DNA from 3 places in the Planococcus antarcticus DSM 14505 genome. Region 3 is predicted to be linked to each of the others. Evidence: riboswitches for the same ligand, from Rfam matches in the RefSeq annotation. Region 3 holds a riboswitch; each other region holds the start of a gene.
The links. Region 3 has a riboswitch for lysine ahead of BBH88_RS07370 (aspartate kinase). Riboswitches for the same ligand answer to the same signal wherever they lie in the genome.

Region 1 (6,965 bases), 230 kb from region 3:
AAAATTCGGTCGGAAAAATGCATCCAAGCCCACCATCGCGCCGTCCAATGTCAATGCACGGACAACAACAATAAGGAAAATAACTACCAATGTTGGAATGAAAATCCGATTGGCCATCTCAATTCCTTTTTTAACACCTGCAAGTAGTATCCCTAATGTAATAATCCAAACTAGCGCTAATGGTATAAAGATTCCCCAGACAATTTCCCCTGTTTGTCCCGGTACCGCATTTAGCTGTAAGAAATCATTAAATAAAAATCCTTCTGTATCTTCTCCCCACGCTTGGTTGAAAGAAAAAATCGTGTAGCGCATTGCCCAAGCAATAATAACCGCGTAATAGACAGATATGACAAAGGAGACAAATACTGCCCACCATCCAATCCATTCTGCTTTCTTGCCGCTCATTCTGAAGAATGACAATGGCGCCGATCCCCGGTATTTATGTCCGATGGTGAATTCCAAAATAAGAATTGGTATCCCTGCTGTCAACAGAGCGAATAAGTACGGTATAAAAAATGCTCCTCCACCATTCTCATAGGCCACATAAGGAAATCTCCAAATGTTCCCTAATCCAATTGCAGAGCCGACGGCGGCCATTATAAAGCCAGCACGTGTACCCCATTGCGAACGTTCCATCTCTCTTCCCCCTTTTTTTTCCCATTCATTTTACATAAAAATAGGAATTTTGTTTATTTTCAGATTATTAGTTAATCTAAAAATAGTATACCGAGAGGCTTTGCCAAAGTAAAGATGAATTCGCAATATATTTTTAAAAAACTATTGCCACAAAAGTAAAAAGGCAGAGAATAAGCTTCCCTGCCTTGTTTCTATTATGCATTTTGCTGTTTTTCAATAATAGTTGTCCGCTTTGACCAGACAATGAAAAGTACCGTCAGGACCGCTACAACCACCCCTAAAGAGATTAGCAGTGAACCAGTAAAGCCTATGACAATATACCCTATCGCTGCAATACCCGCAGCCGTCAACGCATATGGAATTTGTGTTAAGACATGATCCATATGATTGCTTCCCGCTCCAGTGGACGATAGAATCGTCGTATCGGAAATCGGTGAACAATGATCCCCGAATACCGCTCCTGCTAAAACAGCTGACAATGCAGGCAACAACAAGGATGGATCGGCTTCAATCATGATCGTTCCTGAAATCGGTAAAAGGATACCAAATGATCCCCATGACGTTCCTGTAGAGAAAGCCATGATGCCGGCTAAGACGAACAATAGAACCGGCAAAATAGATGTCGGTACATTGCCTTCAGAAACGACATTTGCCAAGTAAGCCCCCGTTTCAAGGGATCCGATCAATGAAGTCAATGACCAGGCAAAAATTAGAATCAACACAGCGCCCATCATTGATTTGATGCCTGCCCAGATGCCTTTGCCAATCCATCCTACATTAGCTGTTTTATTTTTCTTCATTTGCGTAACGTAAAGGATAATTGACATCAATGCCCCTAACACACCACCTGTTAATAATGAAGATGGCACGTCAGTGTTTTCGAAAATCAACCAAATATCGAATACTTGATCCGCATTCCGATAGCCGGTCCAAATCATTGCCCCTACTGTACCAACAATCAATAATAAAATCGGCAGCAATAAATCTCTAACATGGCCATGTGAATGGGTTGGAAACTCTTCTTTCATTTCACCTGGAATTGTTTTTTTAGGATCAAAAAGTTGCCCCTCAGTAATCGCAAGCACTTCGTGCTTCTTCATTTCACCAAAATCGACATCGCGGATAGCGACAAAAAAGACGATAGCTAGCGAAGCGACTACATAGAAATTCATTGGTGCCATCCATAGGAAAGCTTCCAGCGCGGAATACTCAACGAAGGTCTGGCTGGCCAGGATGGTTGCAATGATGCCAATGATGGCTGCACCCCAGCTTGATACCGGAGATACTACACAGACAGGTGCGGCAGTGGAATCGATAAAGTAAGCAAGCTTGGCACGTGAAACTTTGTAACGGTCCGTAATTGGGCGCGCTACTTGCCCCACTGTCAAGGCGTTGAAATAATCATCGATAAAGATAATCATTCCAAGAACGACTGTCAGAACTTTTGCCCCTGTTCTTGACTTGATACGAGTCGAAGCCCATTCAGCGAAAGCGTGGCCGCCTCCCGACAAACTAACGAATGCTGTAATAATGCCTAGCAATAACAGAAAAAGAATGATAAAGACATTGTAAGCATTGAAGCCTTCGTTCCAAAAAATAATAGCAAATGATGTCACAAGCTCCTGTAAAGCTTCAAGCGGCGCAAACCATGTCAGGATAATAGCTGCTGCAACAATACCGGTGCCCAGTGACAATAGCACACGGCGCGTTAAGAGCACCATAACGATTGCAATGATCGGCGGCAAAATCGAAAAAATCGTATTTTCCATAAAAATTCCTCCTCTTTTTTGATGGGTGAAAAACGAGAAAAAAAACTGACTTCTCCAGTTGGATAAGTCAGCCTTCTACAATTCGTCTGTGCGTTAAAACGTCAAACAACCCTGTAGCTCTCCATTTAAGCTTCTACTTAAATGACAGTGACATTCTTGTTCAGAATGACCCCAATCCATCTCCCTAGACCTCAGAAAATCGATTTCGGCAAAACTTCCTTTCAGATGCGTTCCACGCGGTCAAACTCGCGCATCTTACTGATTAGTTCTGCAGCCTCTACCCACCAATATATATTTCCTTGTTAGCATAGCCCAAAATCAGCTCAAAATCAACTGCCGGTATACTCTGAACATTTCTTCTACTTCAAGGCTTTACTATGAAAATATCCACTGAAGACATCCCGAAGAAACTCTGGCATAAAGTATGTCTTAGCAGCCCGTTTCAGGCTTGGGAAAAAATAGCCAAACGTCAGCATATCTAATGTGATCAACCGGTAAATCTGGTCATGCACCGCCAGTTGTCCATTGATATAAAATCGGTGATCAATGATTTCCATATTCAAATGAAGCATCTTGCCGAACACGACTCCCCGGAATCCCATACCCTTGAGTTCGAGCTGTGGCCATTCTGCGTTCAAGGATTGCAGGTATATCTCCTTTAATTCTGCACCGCTTAACTCGACCAGGCAAGGGTTGATTGGATGAGGCAGCATCTTGTGAAAATCGTAACGAGTCAGACAACCTTCAGGCATGTCTTCCATGAAAATTCCCGCATTGAATAAGGCACAATCTGCTTCTGCAAACTCCAGCATCGCCCTACCAAATAAAGTTCCCAACTCCGAATCCTTAAACCATTCCGCTTTCAAGACCTTTGTGCTGTGAAAAATTAACTCTTCCATTTGTATTTTCCCTTGCTCAACCAGAAATTCATCGAATCCTTGTTCCACTTCATGTAATCGGGAAGTCTCAATCAACTGTGCCGAAGATTTTTCAAATGCGTTTTCTACAGCGATGTGTCCAACATAGAATCCAAATTTGCCGGCAGCTCCAAGCAGTGTATCCCCTTGCCATTTCCCATCATGGAATACATGATGCGTATGAGCGCCTAAAATAATATTGATTTGCGGGCAGAGGTCCACCAAAAGCTCGTCTTCTTTGATACCAAGATGCGACAAACAGACGATCAAATCTGTCTCTTCTTTTATTTCTTCTACTGCCTGAATGATTGACTGTTTCGCATCGGTGATTTGCCAGCCCAGCTTACGGTAAAAAGGAGTAAATTCAGCAGTCGCTCCTACCAAACCGATACGCATTCCGTTTTTTGCGTGGATGATGTGATAAGGTTTTGCCCAGTCTGGCCGATTGCCTTCCAAATCGAATAAATTTGACACCACAACTTTAAAATCAGCCTGGACGTACAAATCATCCAATTCATCTTTTGACAGCGTGATGCCTTCATTATTACCAATTGTCACTGCATCGTATTCCGCTTCGTTCAACAGCTGAACATTGCCTTTGCCGGCAGTGCCTTCTGTATAGGGATGCGAACGATCCACGTGGTCGCCAATGTCCAGTATCAAACAGACATCTCCTTCTTCTTCATGCCATCTTTTCCGTTCAGCTAAAAAAGACTTGATACGGGGCCAGTTTGTGAAATGGCTATGCAAATCATTTGTATGATAAATATGAATGGTTTTGTTCATAAAAACACCTCTTTAAGAACTGAATATTCCTTCGTAAATTGATCGCAGTCCTAGAACCAGGAGCACAATCCGTAAAATCGTCACCAACATTTCCGAATCGAGGCGTTTGTTTAACCTTGCTCCAATTTTTGCACCGATGTATGCACCTGGAATAACTGCAATCGTATAAATCCATGGTACATGACCCAATGCAATGTGAGTGACCGAATTGACAAGAGCCGATAAAAAAACCATGAACATCGATGTACCAATCGCCACGTGAGGAGGAAACAAGAATAAGAGAATCATGGCTGGCACAATAATCGATCCCCCACCTATACCGAACAGTCCTGAAGCAAATCCAACAAAAAATGTCAGTATCAACGCAAACCAAATGGGATAGCCGTAAATGTATTGCTTGTCCTCATTGTCCGTAAACGTCGTCTTGCGCCCATTATCAACAAACCAGTGAACAGCCTTCAGGTGATCACGCATCATCAAAAGCAAGGATAGAAAAACGAGAAGAATACCAAAGTATAGATTGAATGAAGGCAGATCCAGGTTTTTATTGACAAAAGCGCCAATCACCGTTCCCGGCGCGCTTCCCGCAAAGAATATAAGGCCACTTTTATAATCGACTGTCCGAACTTTCATATAGGCTAAAGTGGAAGAAAGTCCTGTGAAAATCATCATGATAACGGATAAGCCAACAATTTTTTGCGGGGAAAGCTCAGGAAAAAATGCGAAACTTGTGCCTAAAAACAGCAAGGCCGGGACCAGTATGACTCCTCCACCCAGTCCTATCAAAGCGCCTACGATACCGGAAATCACACCGACAAACGCCATGATTAAGAAAATCATTAAAATCCTCCTTCAAATAAATCCATCTGCTTTGGCGAAAGCCCATCAAAGGATAATCCATTCATTTTCTGGAACTCCTTCGCATCACCTGCTGCATGGCCCCCTGAATTGTTATTAAAGATAACATAGACATTCTCAGTAGTATCGGCCAATGACTCGACTGCATGGCTGATTTCCTCGAGTTCTTCATTGTTGTAGTCATACAAGTAACGGACTTCACGCCAATTTTGCCCATGTCCCGGATTCAGCCATCCATGGACATTGCGCCCATGAATGCGCACTAGCACCTTATTTCCCCTCGAAGATACGGGTACCAGCGGAATCGAGCCATCTCCTGCCTGAGGTTCGTCACAGACCGAATGAATCAGGTTATTGTCTCGCAGAAAATCCAGCGTTTTTTCTCTCATCCCATTGGCATACCAGGACTGGTGACGAAACTCTATCGCCAAGTCAAATTCAGTCAAACGTCCAGTAATTTCCCGAAGTTGTTCGACGTTCTCTTTCTGGCAATCAAACCATGGCGGAAATTGCAATAGTACCATTGCGAGCTTGCCTTCTTCTTTCAATGGCCGCACGGATTTACAAAATGATTCGAACATGTCGTCACGCGACTCAAATGGATTTTCTCCACGTTGATGTCCCGTCATTCCCTGATAAGCTTTCACCACGAATTGGAACTGTTCAGGCGTTTCGGCAATCCATTTCCGGATATTCCGTTCAGGTTGAACCGCATAAAAAGAGGAATCCAGTTCGACAATCGGAAAATGTGCGCTGTAATCAATCAATTTTTCTGTTTTCTTTGAGCCTGGGCTATAGACATCCGGATGGTCTCCCCAACCCGTCAATCCTACATAAATCATCGTCCCGCCTCCATTTTAGTTATTATTTTATGATAGCATAGAAAAAATAGAACGTCTTTTTTAAAGAGAGATTCTTTCAAGCTATTGAGATTTCGAAGTCCTATTTTCATAACAGCTTTACTTTTATAAGTCGATTTTGAGAATCACTTATTTGCCGCAGCGGCATCTTAAGGCTTGACTCACACGATAAGCCGGAAAGATCACCCGTCTTATCGCTCTGCCCAGCCCGTAAACGTGCCGATGCTAAGCTAGTTGCTTAATAAAAAGAGAAATTAAATGTTGTGTTCTGATAAAAGTGTAAGCCTGTTAATAAATTCTTAAGAAATACCGAGAGGCATCAGTAATAAAATTTAAATAACTGTTCCTCCATTCCATTCTTTTGACTGTGCAACACTTTTTTCAAGAAAAGTTGAGGAGATGAAATGATAGTGAAGAAAATATAGGACTATAGAGGAATCGTTGAAAAATTTGAGGCCCATCGCAATGATGAATTGGCAGTGCCGATGTCTGCGTATATGCGCAATCAGTTCGACTTTCTGGGCATTAAAACCCCATTGCGGAATGCATTGCTGAAAGAGCAATTTCTAGAGCACCGGCTGCCAGATCCGGTACAATTAGCAGAAGAAGTTTGGAAACTTTATAACTTGCCGGAACGGGAATACCAATATGCGGCGATTGCTTTATTGGAGAAAATGAAAAAGCAGTTAACGACGGAGGATTTTCCTTTTCTCCGAGAGCTCATTGAAAGCAAGTCCTGGTGGGACAGCGTTGATCCCATCGTTACACGAACACTTTGCTACGTCATCGAAACAAATCGGACTGCAGGTACTGCTGACATGTTTGCGTGGTCCAAAGCCCCAAATATCTGGACTAACCGCTCAGCTATCCTCCATCAATTGAAATACAAACAGCAGACAGATACTGTAACACTGGCTCACATTATTTTGCAGCATGCCGCATCCTCTGAGTTTTTCATTCAAAAGTCTTTCGGTTGGGCGCTGCGCGAGTATGCCAAAACGGACGCTGAGTGGGTGCGGTCTTTTGTATCAGACCATACTTTAATGCCCCTCAGCAAACAGGAAGCGCTAAAACATGCCAAAAAATAACCTTTGGTATACGCAACATGCCAAAGGTTATTTTTACTTATTGAATATTCA
Region 2 (6,965 bases), 1.9 Mb from region 3:
ATCAGGGAACCCTGATGTGGCATTTCCTGCTTGCTGCTGGATGCTGTTGATTAACTCATCCGGATTTTCACCGTCTTCTATTTCCAACGTAATAATGGAAGCAGAATTGGCAGACACTGATTGCAGCGAGGCAATGCCATCTACCTTTTGGATTTCACTTTCCAGCGGATTGGTTATGGAAGTTTCCACTTCCTCCGGTCCTGCACCCGGCAAGATTGTTGAAATCAAAACTAGGCTTGACGGTGTTTCGGGAATCTCACGTTGAGGTAATGTGATAAAGACATACGCCCCTACAATCGACAGAATTAAAATTAAAAATATGAATAACTTGCCTCGGTCTAGTATATACTTCATCGGCCCGTCTCCTCTGCATTTTTGTATAATTATTGTATAACTATAGCATTAAAAATACTAGTAAATAGCACAGAAAATCGGATGAAAATTCCATCCGATTTTACAAAGTGTACATCTTTTGGTGCTTCATCAGAAAAGCAGCGACAAATAACAGCAGCGGCAACAGAATAGACAACCGGAACCACATTCCCTGCCCTCCCATAAAAATGAGTAAAATTGGCGGAAGCAACGTGATTCCGCTCCAAGCAATTGCTTTCCATGATCTTTTCCAAAGACCGATAATCGCCAGCACAATCGACACAATGACTAGAGACCAGAGCAAAATCCCAACCAGAAAAAAGCCCATCGTAAAGCGCCTCTTTATTTTTAGCAATCTGTTACTTATCTATACCCTTTTCCCTGGAAAAAACGTCGTCAGTAAACTAAAAAAACCAGACAGCCAAATTGCGCTGTCCGGTTAAAAATCCGATTATAGATTTTGGAAAAACAAGCGGATAACATCCACGCCGCCGATGACATTGCCTGCCGCAGTTCCGACATTTGTCAAAACAACGACCAACAGAACGCGCGTGACTTTATTGTCCCAAAATCCTTTAAGTGTAAACACGTCTTTCGATAAAGTCTGAAAATCTCCAACGTTGGGGCGACGAATGTAGGCTTGCGCAAGCCCGGAAAACCAGCCTGCAGCCAAAAGGGGGTGCAGTGCCCCGATTGGTCCGCCGACGAAAGCTGTCAGTATTGCTAATGGATGACCAAAAGCTACAGCAGCGCCAATAGCGCCAAGACAGGCTGTCCATAGGATCCAGCTAATGGTTTGGTCGATACCGGCTGCCGGATTATTCATGAAAGTAATGGCAATCATTGCGACCAACGCCAGCGGAATTGCCCAGCCGATGATTTTCGGCCATTTTGATTTTGGCGGAACTTCCGACAACTTCGCTAAATCGTGTTCGTTATGAACTTCTTTGATAATGCCTGGCACATGAGCTGCTCCAAGAACCGCAACGATTTTTTTTCCAGGCGCATTTTTTATTTTTTGCGCTAAATACTGGTCTCGTTCATCAATAAGCGGCTCTTTTAGTTTAGGAAAGGCTTGTGTAAAGTCGTCCATTACCGCGTTCAACGTATCTTGTGATTTCATCTTTTCCAAATCTTCTTCTGAAATGGTTTCTTTGCTGAAAATGCTGAAGAATACAGATGTCAACAACTGTGCTTTTCCCATAAAGCCGATATTGCCCCAAATACGCGAAAACGTCACTTGGATATTGCGGTCCGCCAGCACGAGTTCTGCTCCTGCCTCTTTAGCAGACGCGATTCCTTGAATCATTTCTTGTCCGGGTTTAATCCCGAACTGATCTGCGAGTCGATTTTGAAAAGAAGAAATCGCCAAGTTCATCAAAAGCAAGCTAGCTTTTTTGTCTTTGATCACTTTGAAAATATCTGTCTCTTTCCATTTGCTGCCTTGCGTAACCGATTCATAGCGCTGCGCATCGAGTTCGATGCACACTGAATCCGGCTGCTCTGCTTCGATAACAGCTTTAACCTGCTCTGCACTAGCTTTAGAAACATGTGCCGTACCGATTAGGATCAATTCTTTGCCGTTGTATTCTATGCGTGTGATATTGTCATCCATCATGCTGTACTTCCTTCACAGAACTATATTTCTTTTCACCTCACATGAAAAGACTGTCTATTTTATATAATGAATCACATCAGCAAAAATATCAATGCTCCACCCTTTTAATCGCATTTGAAAAAGTGATTTCTATGTAAGGTGAATTAATAGTTTTAAAAGACGTTCCGCAAACCAACTCCGCTTTCCTGCGGGCTTGCACCGAACTAACTCGGGCTTTACGCCCGAGTGGATTTCTTTCCATGTTGCTTCGCTGCTCCCTTGGAGTCTCCGTTGGTTTACTCCACATCTTAACAATTAGTCATTTGAAAACACTTAAAAGAAAGAGTGAAAGACGACGAAAAAATTGTCTTCTCTTGTATCGCTATGCTAGCTTTGTTCTATCACACCAGATACGCGTTCACTTCTTGTTGATCAAAGTGTTCGCTTGAAAAGATTTCCTCGTCTTTTTCAAATATTATAGTTAAATAGCTAACTCTTCAGTTCAATATTTACACTCACAAATCAGTCGCTTTAAATGTGTCGCCTTCTTTTAAATTGCCGGCCTTAAAGCCTTTTTTGAACCATCTTTGGCGTTGTTCGGAACTGCCGTGTGTAAAACTTTCGGGTACTACGTAACCACGCGCACGTTGTTGAATGGTGTCGTCTCCTACAGCACTTGCCGCTGTCAGTGCTTCTTCTAGGTCGCCTTCTTCTAGATAGCCCATGCCTTGTGCATGATTTGCCCAAACACCCCATAAATAATCAGCTTGCAGTTCCAAGCGAACTTGCACTTTATTGTATTCTTCTTCGCTTAGTTGGTTGCGGAGAGGCTGCACTTCTTCCATGACACCAAGAAGATTCTGGACGTGGTGTCCGACTTCGTGTGCCACTACATAGGCCATAGCAAAATCGCCTGGTGCTTGAAATTGGGTGTGTAGTTCATTGTAAAAACTCAAATCAATATAAAGTTTGTAGTCGCCTGGACAATAAAATGGACCGACGGCTGCACCTGCCGTCCCACATGCAGACTCAACACTTCCGCTGTAAAGCACCAATGTCGGCTCGACATATTCCATTCCTTCTTCTTCGAATACTTCCGTCCAGGCCTGTTCGGTATCAGCCAAAACGACTGAAACAAATTCAGCCAACTCTTCTTCTTGCGCTGTTGACTCGTACAGCTGGTTTGAAGTCGACACTGATGATCCATTTGATTGATCAAGAATGACACCCGGGTCACCGCCTAAAAATGCTACTAACAGCACAATCAAAATACTGCCGATGCCGCCTCCTGCTACTATTACACCACCTTTCCCTCTTCTGTCTTCAACGTTTCTACTGGCTTTTCTGTCTTTCCATTCCATAAAGGTTCCTCGTTTCGCAACTGTTTTTATTGTAAACATACCCGTTATCGTCCTAGTTCTAATCCATTTTAGGCAGACGATAAATTAAAAATCGTTCGCGCGGATTTTTATGGAAATCGGGCAGTTGGATTTCTTTTATCAATTGAAAAACGGTGCTAGTTTCCAAAAAGTCGCTGTATTCCTGTGAGGCAAAAAACAGGATCACTTCTACTTTCCGTGAGTTTGTTTCGACTGAGATTAAAATTTTATTGATAAAAGCAATAAAGATCTCCACGGAAAAAGGGTTAAAAAAATAAAATATAGTGTCTTGTGCTACGATCGAATATTCCTGTGCCAAGCAATTATAAAAGTTAATGCTAGACTCCGCAGCAGCATGCTTTTTCAAATATCGTTTTTTATTTTCGAGAGCTTCGGTGTAGAACACTGGATTCATTTCGATACCTGCACTTTTTGCACCAAATAAATGATGCACATAAAAGTTTAAGCGACCTTTTCCACATCCCACATCCACCAGTCTGTCTCCAGAGGACAGGCTATAATTCTGGAATAGCTTGTCCAGCAGCTCATAGGGTGTCGGTTCGTATCGGTTATGGTGCAAAGAATCCGTGAAGCCCTGCTGGTTTCCCTCTGTTACGATGTTCAACTGGTATTCATAGGTCTGCTCGTTCATCCCGGATCACTCCTTTTTCGTAAGATTTTACATTCTCTATCTTGTAATTGACAGGGAAATTTGTTATAGTACAGCTAATTAAATATTTCTTGCTCCAGCTTTCATGGAGTAGGATAGAGGCGCAAAAACCACCAGTACGCAAAACGAGGACAATGAGATCCATTGACGTTTGCCGAAAGGGGGATTTGCCGAAGTGGCGGAAATCTCATATTTCTGTTCGCTGGGTCTGCATTCAACAAATGCAGGACTGTCATATAGGAAACTATATGGAGGGCTATCTGATGCACAGGAACGAATGGTAAACATTGTTTCTACTGCAGCAACGGGACCCCTCGTTGCTGCTTTTTTTGTTCATTCCTGACTGGCCCCTCACCTCTAAGCTTCGACAAAAATTAGAAAAGGGTGTGTTTTTTATGAATTTCGGCCAAGTAATTACAGCAATGGTAACACCATTCGATCAACATGGAGAAATTGACTTTCCGGCAACTCAGAAACTGATAGAGCATTTGATAGCGAACGGTTCAGATGCCCTTGTCATCGCGGGAACAACAGGTGAATCTCCGACTTTATCAACAGATGAAAAAGTAGAGTTGTTCCAGTTTACCGTCAACATCGTCGCCGGCAGAATCCCAGTCATCGCAGGGACCGGCTCAAACAATACGCGCGCATCCATTTCATTGACGAGACAAGCGGAAGAATCTGGCGTTGACGGCGTCATGTTGGTCACTCCTTATTACAACAAGCCGTCACAGGAAGGTATGTTCCAACATTTCCAGGCAATTGCCCAGTCTACACGTCTGCCAGTCATGCTTTACAATATTCCAGGGCGCAGCGTGGTCACTATGTCCCCAGCGACGATTATCCGCCTGTCCAAGATTGACAACATTGTTTCTGTCAAAGAAGCGAGCGGCGACTTAGATGCAACTGCAGAAATCATTGAAAAAACAGCGGCATCTTTTTCTGTCTACAGCGGTGATGACAGTCTGACTTTACCGATGCTGTCAATCGGCGGAACTGGTATCGTCTCAGTGTCTGCACATATTATCGGCAGCGCTATGCAGGACATGATTACTAGCTTTAAAACAGGTGACGTAAAAACAGCAGCGGCTATCCATAGACGTTTATTGCCGACCATGAAAGCATTGTTCGCTGCGCCAAATCCGTCTCCGGTCAAAGCAGCGCTCAACATGACCGGTGTCCAGGTAGGTGGTGTACGCTTGCCGATGCTTTCATTGACCGAAGAAGAAGCCTCAGCATTGCGTAAATCATTGCCAGATCTGCATTCAGAGGCTGTTACTAACTAAGTTCATCACAAAAAAACGTTGAAGCCCTCGGGCTTCAACGTTTTTTAAATTCGTTATCTTTCATCTGTTCCAAAACCCGCTTTAAGCTGCCGCCAATTTCTAGGTCTTTTAAATCGACGCCAATTTCAGCCAACGTTCTGGCGATTTCGGGTCGGATGCCAGTCAGAATGGACCGTACCCCAACTAGCTTCAGCGACTGGACAATTTTGATAATTTGTTCCGCCACCATCGAGTCTACCCGTACCACTCCCGACAGATCTACAATGAGCATCTTGATTTTCAGCTGATTGGCGGATAGCAGTGTCTTCTCCAGAATATAGCGGGCACGGTCAATTTCAATACTGCCTACTAACGGCAAAATGGCAATCTGATCACTGACAGGGACGACCGGTGCTGACAGTTCAAGAAATTCCTTTCTTGCCGATTTCAATTTCCGCTGATACGAACCCGTGTAAGTATTTGTATACGAATATACTGCATGATCCAGCAATGAATGGAAAAACTCCATGACATTAAAAAGAAGCGGAAGGTCCATTTTTTTATGAATCGCTTCTGTCTTAATGATTTTTCCGATGTGTTTGCGGTAAAGCGAGGTTTCCGCCATAGCATCATCCAATGCCATATTGTTTTCAAAAAAGAAGTTCCCTGTCGCTTCTCCCCAAGCTGCGATACCTGCAAGCACTTTTTCCTCGTCACAGCTATTGATGATGGATTCTCCAAGCAATTCCACAAAATCGGCTCTGGCTGCTTTGACGACCTCCACTAATTCCTTATGCTCTAGCAATTGCTCAAGGGGAGTGTGTTTGACCGCTTCTTCATGAATTAACTGAGCAACTAATGCCTTATCTGCTATCACCCGTTCACCCAGCAATCGATTGTATTTTTCCATCAGAACCTCCAAAGGCAAAGATATTTTTTTATGCCTTTATTATAGCCTTTGAACCGAGGATTGTAATGGGTTTATTTACCGTTTTTCCGCAAAAAAATACATCCGCCTCAAAGACGGATGTACGGTGCAGTTCTGTATTAGTTTCCAATGACGCAATTTCTGCTACTAGCCTTAGCTTTGTAGAGAAAACCATGAGCAAGCGACAACAAACTTTCCACATTATCTCCAGATTCATAAGCCGCAACACCACTGCTCACCGTGATGGGAATGTGCTGCTAGTCGACAGTTTCCATTCTTTTAAATTTTTTAGAAAGAAAAGACATGAAAGATCGCTCTACCAACTGGCCTTTTTAACACCGGGAATCTGGCCTTTATGCGCCAAATCCCTAAAAACGATCCGCGACATGCCGAACTTGCGCATAAAGCCGCGTGGTCTCCCTGTCACACCGCAGCGATTATTTAAACGGACTGGAGATGAATCTTTCGGCAAATTTGCCAATGCCTGAAAGTCACCTTTTTCTTTCAGTTCCTGACGCAGTTCTGCATATCGTTCAACCATTGCCTGCTGCTTTTTATGACGTGCAACTTTTGATTTTTTAGCCATTCTTCTACCTCCTAAAAGTAATTATTACGATTTATATTTCACAAAAAATTATTTCGTCTCACGGTGAATCGTGACCTTCTTGAGACGTGGACTGTATTTTTTCAATTCAATGCGTTCCGGGTTTGTCCGCTTATTTTTCGTTGTGTTGTAATTTCGGTCCCCGGTTTC
Region 3 (6,965 bases):
CGCAATTGACGTGTAAACATTGCGCCTTGGTTGCTCCAAAGCTGCGTATCGGTGATGCTGATATGGTTGAAACGTTCAAGAAGTTCTTGTATTTTTTTATCCGTCTTCTCTAAACGATCGTTATAGCGTACCACTGTAACATTGTCCGTCATCCATTCGCCCAATTCCTTATGGAGAACATAAGCGTTTTCTGTGCCGTCCAATGCCAAAATCTCTTCCCAAATGCGCTGTTCTTTTGCTTCATGCTGTTCGTAAATCGCTGAAGGAAGATCTTCCGCTAGTACATCAAGACCGTTTACGTATTCAAGAGCGTTAGGTCCTGCGACCATTCCGCCGTAAATTGCTGACAACAATGAGTTTGCACCCAGACGATTACCACCGTGCTGAGAATAATCACATTCACCCGCAGCCAAAACGCCAGGAATGCTTGTCATTTGATGATCATCAACCCATAGTCCACCCATTGAGTAATGGACAGCAGGGAAGATTTTCATTGGTACTTTACGGGGATCATCACCTGTGAATTTCTCATAGATCTCGATGATTCCACCGAGTTTGATGTCAAGTTCCTTAGGATCTTTATGTGAAAGATCAAGGTAGACCATGTTCTCGCCGTTAATACCGAGCTTCTGGTTAACGCAGACATCAAAGATTTCACGCGTTGCAATATCACGTGGAACCAGGTTTCCGTAAGCCGGATACTTTTCTTCAAGGAAATACCAAGGCTTGCCGTCTTTATACGTCCAAATGCGTCCGCCTTCTCCACGAGCCGACTCTGACATTAAGCGCAGTTTATCGTCTCCTGGAATCGCTGTCGGGTGAATTTGGATAAATTCGCCGTTCGCGTAGTATGCGCCTTGCTGATAGACGATAGAAGCCGCTGACCCTGTATTAATAACAGAGTTCGTCGATTTCCCGAAAATAATCCCTGGTCCGCCGGTTGCCATGATAACAGCATCTGCACGGAACGATTTAATTTCCATTGTCGTCATATTTTGAGCTGTAATTCCTTTGCTTACGCCCTGCTCGTCAAGAACAAGACCAAGGAATTCCCAACCTTCGTATTTTGTAATCAGTCCGCTTACTTCGTAGCGGCGGACTTGCTCATCCAATGCATATAATAATTGCTGCCCAGTTGTAGCTCCAGCAAATGCTGTTCTATGGTACATTGTTCCACCAAAACGACGGAAATCTAGAAGACCTTCCGGCGTACGGTTAAACATAACGCCCATACGATCGAACATACGGATAATTCCTGGTGCTGCATCCGCCATTGCTTTTACAGGGCGCTGATTCGCTAGAAAGTCGCCACCGTAAACCGTGTCGTCAAAGTGGATGTCCGGAGAATCCCCTTCACCCTTTGTATTAACCGCACCATTGATCCCACCTTGTGCACATACTGAGTGGGACCGTTTAACGGGAACGATTGAGAATAAATCGACCGGAGCGCCTGCCTCTGCAACTTTAATTGATGCCATTAAGCCGGCAAGGCCGCCACCGACGATAGAAATTTTGCCCTTTGCCATGTTAGTATTCACTCCTCTTTTAGTTCACCAATAATTGAGTCATTCTCAAACGAATGCAAACAATGCTCTGATACCAATAATCGATAATACAATAAATACTAGAAGTGTGAAATAAGTTGTATATCGCTGTGCTGTCGCGGATTGTGTAATTCCCCAAGTAACAAGGAAAGACCAAAGTCCATTTGCAAAGTGGAAAGTTGCTGCTAGAACACCAACGATGTAGAATGCCATCATCCAAGGATTATCCAGGATATTTGCCATCATGTTGAAATCAGCTTCAGCAGCTGCTCCGATTGCGACCTGGAATCTTGTTTCAAAGATGTGCCAAGCGATGAAGACTACCAGGAAGACTCCCGTATAGCGCTGTGCAACAAACAACATATTGCGCATATAGCTATAATGCCCAGGATTGTTCTTCGAAGTAAACGCTATGTATAGGCCATAGAACGCGTGGTACATAATCGGCAAGTAAATGACAAATATCTCCAGGAAAATAACGAATGGAAGATTCGCTAAAAAGTGAGATGCAGTATTAAATGCCTCTTCTCCTTGTGTAGCAAAATGGTTGACGATTAAGTGCTGTGTTAAGAATATGCCAATAGGAATAATTCCCAACAATGAGTGCAGCCTACGCATTAAAAATTCACGATTGTTATTCAAAATTTTACCCCCCTCAAAACATTAATTGGCAGCGTCCAGAGCAGGCAATATATTGCAAAAGCAACTGAAGCCGCACACCATCATGATACAATAATATGACATATTTATTGTACTCCCACCCTCTTGGAGCGTCAAGGCAACGAAACTCTTTTAAACAGATAGTTACCAAGCATTTAGAGGGTACGGGACGCCCTATCACTAGCAAAACACATTGGAATGTAACCGTTTTAATAGAATCTTACTAAAAAGCGATTCTCTAATTGAGAATCGCTTTTTATGTCTAAACTGTCCTATTCTACTGCCGCATGTATTATTGTAATATTGCCATTGAGAATTTGAACGTTTTGTGAATATTTTCACGAACCGTCATTTTAACTGTAGATGAGCATTCCTCAGCTTAGCTAAACTTCAGAAAGTCCGTACGCCTCGTGCAACGCATTTGCCGACTTGTTCATATCTACTTCCGGCACAACCACCGAAATTTTAATCTCTGAGGTACTGACCATTTTCACTTGAATCTCTTCACTTCTTAGTACATCGAACATCCGTGCCGCTACTCCAGGATTCGATACCATGCCAGAGCCGACAATCGACACTTTCGACAAACCTACTTCAACATTCAGCGACAAGAAGCCAATTTCTTCTTTGGCTTCTATCAAGACACGGCGTGTTTCTTCAAGGCTTTCCTGGCTGATGGAAAAAGACACGGATGGTGGAAATTCATCGCTAATGCTTTGGACGATAATGTCTACGTCTATCTGATGTTCAGCAAGCTTTGTAAAAATATTAGCCAAGGATCCGTTAAATGGCTTTTTATAGGTTACGGTTACACGTGCGATTCCTGTTTCAAACGCGACGCCTCTGACGATTAAGTTTTTCTCCACAGTGATCACCTCTTGTATGATTGTGCCAGGCTCATCTGAATAACTCGCTCTGACGGATAATGGAACATGATTGTTTTTTGCAAACTCGACCGCCCGTGGGTGCAAGACACCCGCACCCAAATTAGCGAGTTCCAGCATTTCATCATAAGAAATTTGTTGTAGCTTGCGAGCACCTGTGACATGTCGTGGATCGGATGTATAGACGCCGTTGACATCTGTGTAGATCTCACATTTCTCCGCTTTCAAAGCAGCGGCAAGCGCAACAGCCGTCGTATCGGATCCGCCCCTGCCAAGCGTTGTGATATTGCCAATTTTATCGACTCCTTGAAAGCCAGCAACAACGCAAAAATAGCCATTTTCTAGTACACGTTCAAGGCGCTCGGTATGGATCTTTTCGATACGGGCATTGCGCGGCACGGATTCAGTTTCAATTCCCGCCTGCCAGCCGGTAAAAGACAATGCTTCATGACCTAGCTTTTTAAAAGCCATTGCCAATAAAGAAATGGTGACTTGCTCCCCAGTTGCTAGTAACATATCCATTTCTCGCTTTGGTGGCTCTGAAGAAATTTCTCCTGCTAGTCCGAGCAGGGTGTCAGTCGTCTTGCCCATTGCCGAAACAACAATGACGACGCGTTTCCTCTGTTCTTTTTCACGAATGGCCCTCTTCGCTACACTAATGATTTTTTCTGGAGTCGCGACAGACGTCCCTCCAAACTTCATGACGATCGTTTTCATTCCATTCACTCCCACATTCAGTATGTGGCCCTCAAAATGGCTGACCATGATGCCTTAAAGACAACATAGCCAGACACAAAAAGAGGTGGTTTACCGCAACCGCGGCAAACCACCTCTTTTGTCATGCACGAAAAACGCCCATGTGAGATAGCCCTCCAGAGATTGACTCTGACAGCTCTGCACCTCTTAAATGCAGAACCAGCATGCGCTATAGCAGTTACAGGCACACTTCGGCGACCGCCCCTTTCACCATTCGTCTCAGATTCTGCAAATCTCCGAATGCTTACTATTGACGTTCGCACCTCTATCATCACTTTTCCAAGTGATCTAAATATTCTTTTACAATAACATGTTATGATTCGCTTGGCAATATATCCTCTGCAAAATATTGTTCAATGGTCAACGCCAGAGCTTTAGGCATGCCGGCCTGTTTGATTTCTTCTACTGAAGCTTCTTTGATTTTTTTGACAGATCCGAAATGCTTTAACAGCTGCTGTTTCCGCTTCGGCCCCACTCCTTCAAGTCCGTCAAGCGCCGATTGAATCGAGTTTTTGCCGCGCAGCTGACGATGGAAGGTTATAACAAAGCGGTGCACTTCATCCTGAATCCGCTGCAACAAGTAAAAAGCTTCACTGGTCCGCTTCAGCGGCACAATTTCAGCCGGAGACCCATATAGCAATTGAGAAGTTTGGTGTTTTGCGTCTTTTGCAAGACCGGCAATCGGAATTGATAATCCCAGTTCATCTTCAAGGATTTCACGCGCTGATTCCATCTGTCCTTTGCCGCCATCAATGACGATTAGGTCAGGCAAAGGCAAGCCATCTTTTAAGACACGCGAGTAACGCCGACGGATAACCTCACGCATTGCCGCATAATCATCAGGCTTGGAAGCATTCCGCGTTTTGTATTTACGGTAATCTTTTTTGGAAGGCTTGCCGTCAATGAACGTAATCATCGCAGACACTGCATCGGCTCCCTGAATGTGCGAGTTATCGAAAGCTTCGATGCGCAACGGTGTTTCGATGTTCATCGCTTCACCCAAGTCTGCACATGCTCCAATCGTCCGTTCTTCCTGCCGCTCCAATAACTGAAATTTTTCCTTAATGGCGATATCAGCATTTTTCTTTGCCAACGCCACCAGGTCCTTTTTCTTTCCGCGCTGTGGAACCAGCACACGCACCCCGAGCCACTCTTTCAGCATATCAGGGTCATCCGCTTCCGGTAGCAGAATTTCACTTGGTTTTACATGGTTGGCTTTTTCATAAAACTGACCGAGATAAGTTAAAAATTCCTCTTCCGGATCTCGGTACAGTGGAAACAGCGAGACGTCACGTTCTATTAATTTGCCTTGGCGCACAAAAAACACTTGCACGCACATCCAGCCTTTGTCGACTGCATAAGCAAAAACGTCACGGTTGGTAAAATCGTTCATCGCCATTTTCTGTTTTTCCATAACAGTCTCAATCATTGAGATTTGATCACGGTATTCCTTAGCCCGTTCAAATTCCAGGTTTTCGGATGCTTGCGACATCTTTTCGACCAATTGATGCTTTACTTCACGGAATCCGCCGTTAAGAAATTTTGTGATGCCGTCGATTAGTTCCTTATAAGTCTCTTTTTCAACCGGCTTAACACAAGGTGCCAGACATTGACCCAGGTGGTAATACAGGCAAACTCGGTCAGGCATCGTGTGACATTTTCGCAACGGATATAGACGGTCCAGTAATTTTTTTGTCTCTGCTGCAGCGTATGCATTCGGATAAGGGCCAAAATATTTTCCTTTATCTTTTTTGACCTGTCTGGTCGTAATCAGCTTCGGATGGCGCTCTCCTGTGATCTTCAGATATGGGTAGCTTTTATCATCCTTCAGCATAATGTTATATTTCGGATCGTATTTCTTGATCAAATTCAATTCGAGAATTAGCGCTTCTTTATCAGAAGACGTGACGATATACTCAAAATCCTCGATTTCATTGACCAAACGCTGTGTTTTTGTGTCGTGACTGCCCGTAAAATAAGAACGCACGCGGTTTTTGAGAACTTTCGCCTTTCCGACATAAATAACGGTATTTTGGCGATCTTTCATCAAATAACAACCTGGTTGATCAGGCAATATTGCCAGTTTGTGTTGAATCAATTCGTTAGCCATTTTTTATCTCACCCTATTAAAAAACCGGGTACCATCACTGGACCCGGTTAAGAATTATGCGTGTTTTTCAACCATTTCAGCTAATGCTTCTTTTGGTCTGAAACCAACCACTTTATCAACTGTCTCTCCGTCTTTTAGAAATAACAAAGTCGGAATTGACATAATGCCGTAATTTCCAGCAGTTTCCTGGTTTTGATCGACATCAACTTTTACGATTTTAACTTTATCGCTCATTTCAGCATCTAACTCTTCCAGCACTGGAGCGATCATTTTACATGGTCCGCACCAAGTTGCCCAAAAATCTACTAAAACGAGTCCTTCTGATACTTCTTGTGAAAAGTTCTGATCTGTACCGTGTACGATTGCCATGAATAATTCCTCCTTATGATTAAACCAAACTATATACAGAGTATAACATGCGTTAAAAACACTAGCCATTTTTTTGCCTACTCCCCAAGTACCCGTTAGGTAGTGGCGTTAAACGGATATTAGCATGCTTTTCGTTTCGGTGAACGCTCTCTCATCTTTAGTCAAGTAGCGTTTTTGTAGATGCTCAGGTGAAAAGAATAGGCAAGGAGCTTAAACTGGTGCTTTCCGTTTTGGCGCTCGCTTCCTGCGGGGTCTCAGTTGTTTCACTATTCCGCAGGAGTCGTCCTGCACTTCAAGCAACCGGCAAGATGAAAACAAAACGAGTCAAGACCTACTAAAAACTACAAATTAAAAACAGGCGAAGAAAATGTGTAATCTCTCTCCACCTGTTTAAGTTTAACAATTTAGCGATTAGACGTTTCTTACCATTACATTACTTTCTTAAATTCTTCTGTCAGCATTGGAATAACTTCGAACAAGTCTCCGACAATGCCGTAATCTGCTACTTTGAAGATGTTTGCCTCTGGATCTTTGTTGATCGCTACGATTACTTTCGAGTTGGACATACCAGCCATATGCTGGATTGCTCCAGAAATACCAGCTGCGATATACAGGTCAGGCGTTACGACTTTACCTGTCTGT

Region 1: another riboswitch for lysine. It lies ahead of BBH88_RS06165 (Na+/H+ antiporter NhaC family protein); the one in region 3 lies ahead of BBH88_RS07370 (aspartate kinase).
Region 2: another riboswitch for lysine. It lies ahead of dapA (4-hydroxy-tetrahydrodipicolinate synthase); the one in region 3 lies ahead of BBH88_RS07370 (aspartate kinase).

Annotation. Positions count from the first base shown of each region.
Region 1 covers NZ_CP016534.2:1,236,156-1,243,120, reverse strand. The annotation lists gene BBH88_RS06170 (sodium-dependent transporter) at 1-636, opposite strand, end outside; gene BBH88_RS06165 (Na+/H+ antiporter NhaC family protein) at 831-2,405, opposite strand; lysine riboswitch at 2,512-2,693, opposite strand; gene BBH88_RS06160 (bifunctional metallophosphatase/5'-nucleotidase) at 2,765-4,108, opposite strand; gene BBH88_RS06155 (sulfite exporter TauE/SafE family protein) at 4,121-4,948, opposite strand; gene BBH88_RS06150 (DUF72 domain-containing protein) at 4,948-5,808, opposite strand; gene BBH88_RS06145 (DNA alkylation repair protein) at 6,312-6,914, shown strand; gene BBH88_RS06140 (hypothetical protein) at 6,901-6,965, shown strand, end outside.
Region 2 covers NZ_CP016534.2:3,335,809-3,342,773, forward strand. The annotation lists gene BBH88_RS16350 (efflux RND transporter permease subunit) at 1-354, opposite strand, end outside; gene BBH88_RS16355 (hypothetical protein) at 455-700, opposite strand; gene BBH88_RS16360 (TraB/GumN family protein) at 824-1,990, opposite strand; gene ypfJ (KPN_02809 family neutral zinc metallopeptidase) at 2,485-3,330, opposite strand; gene BBH88_RS16370 (class I SAM-dependent methyltransferase) at 3,389-4,000, opposite strand; lysine riboswitch at 4,107-4,285, shown strand; gene dapA (4-hydroxy-tetrahydrodipicolinate synthase) at 4,414-5,304, shown strand; gene BBH88_RS16380 (STAS domain-containing protein) at 5,339-6,193, opposite strand; gene BBH88_RS20050 (hypothetical protein) at 6,331-6,450, opposite strand; gene rpsN (30S ribosomal protein S14) at 6,528-6,797, opposite strand; gene rpmG (50S ribosomal protein L33) at 6,846-6,965, opposite strand, start outside.
Region 3 covers NZ_CP016534.2:1,467,901-1,474,865, reverse strand. The annotation lists gene sdhA (succinate dehydrogenase flavoprotein subunit) at 1-1,526, opposite strand, end outside; gene BBH88_RS07375 (succinate dehydrogenase cytochrome b558 subunit) at 1,572-2,186, opposite strand; gene BBH88_RS07370 (aspartate kinase) at 2,588-3,805, opposite strand; lysine riboswitch at 3,946-4,120, opposite strand; gene uvrC (excinuclease ABC subunit UvrC) at 4,158-5,954, opposite strand; gene trxA (thioredoxin) at 6,009-6,323, opposite strand; gene BBH88_RS07355 (electron transfer flavoprotein subunit alpha/FixB family protein) at 6,752-6,965, opposite strand, start outside.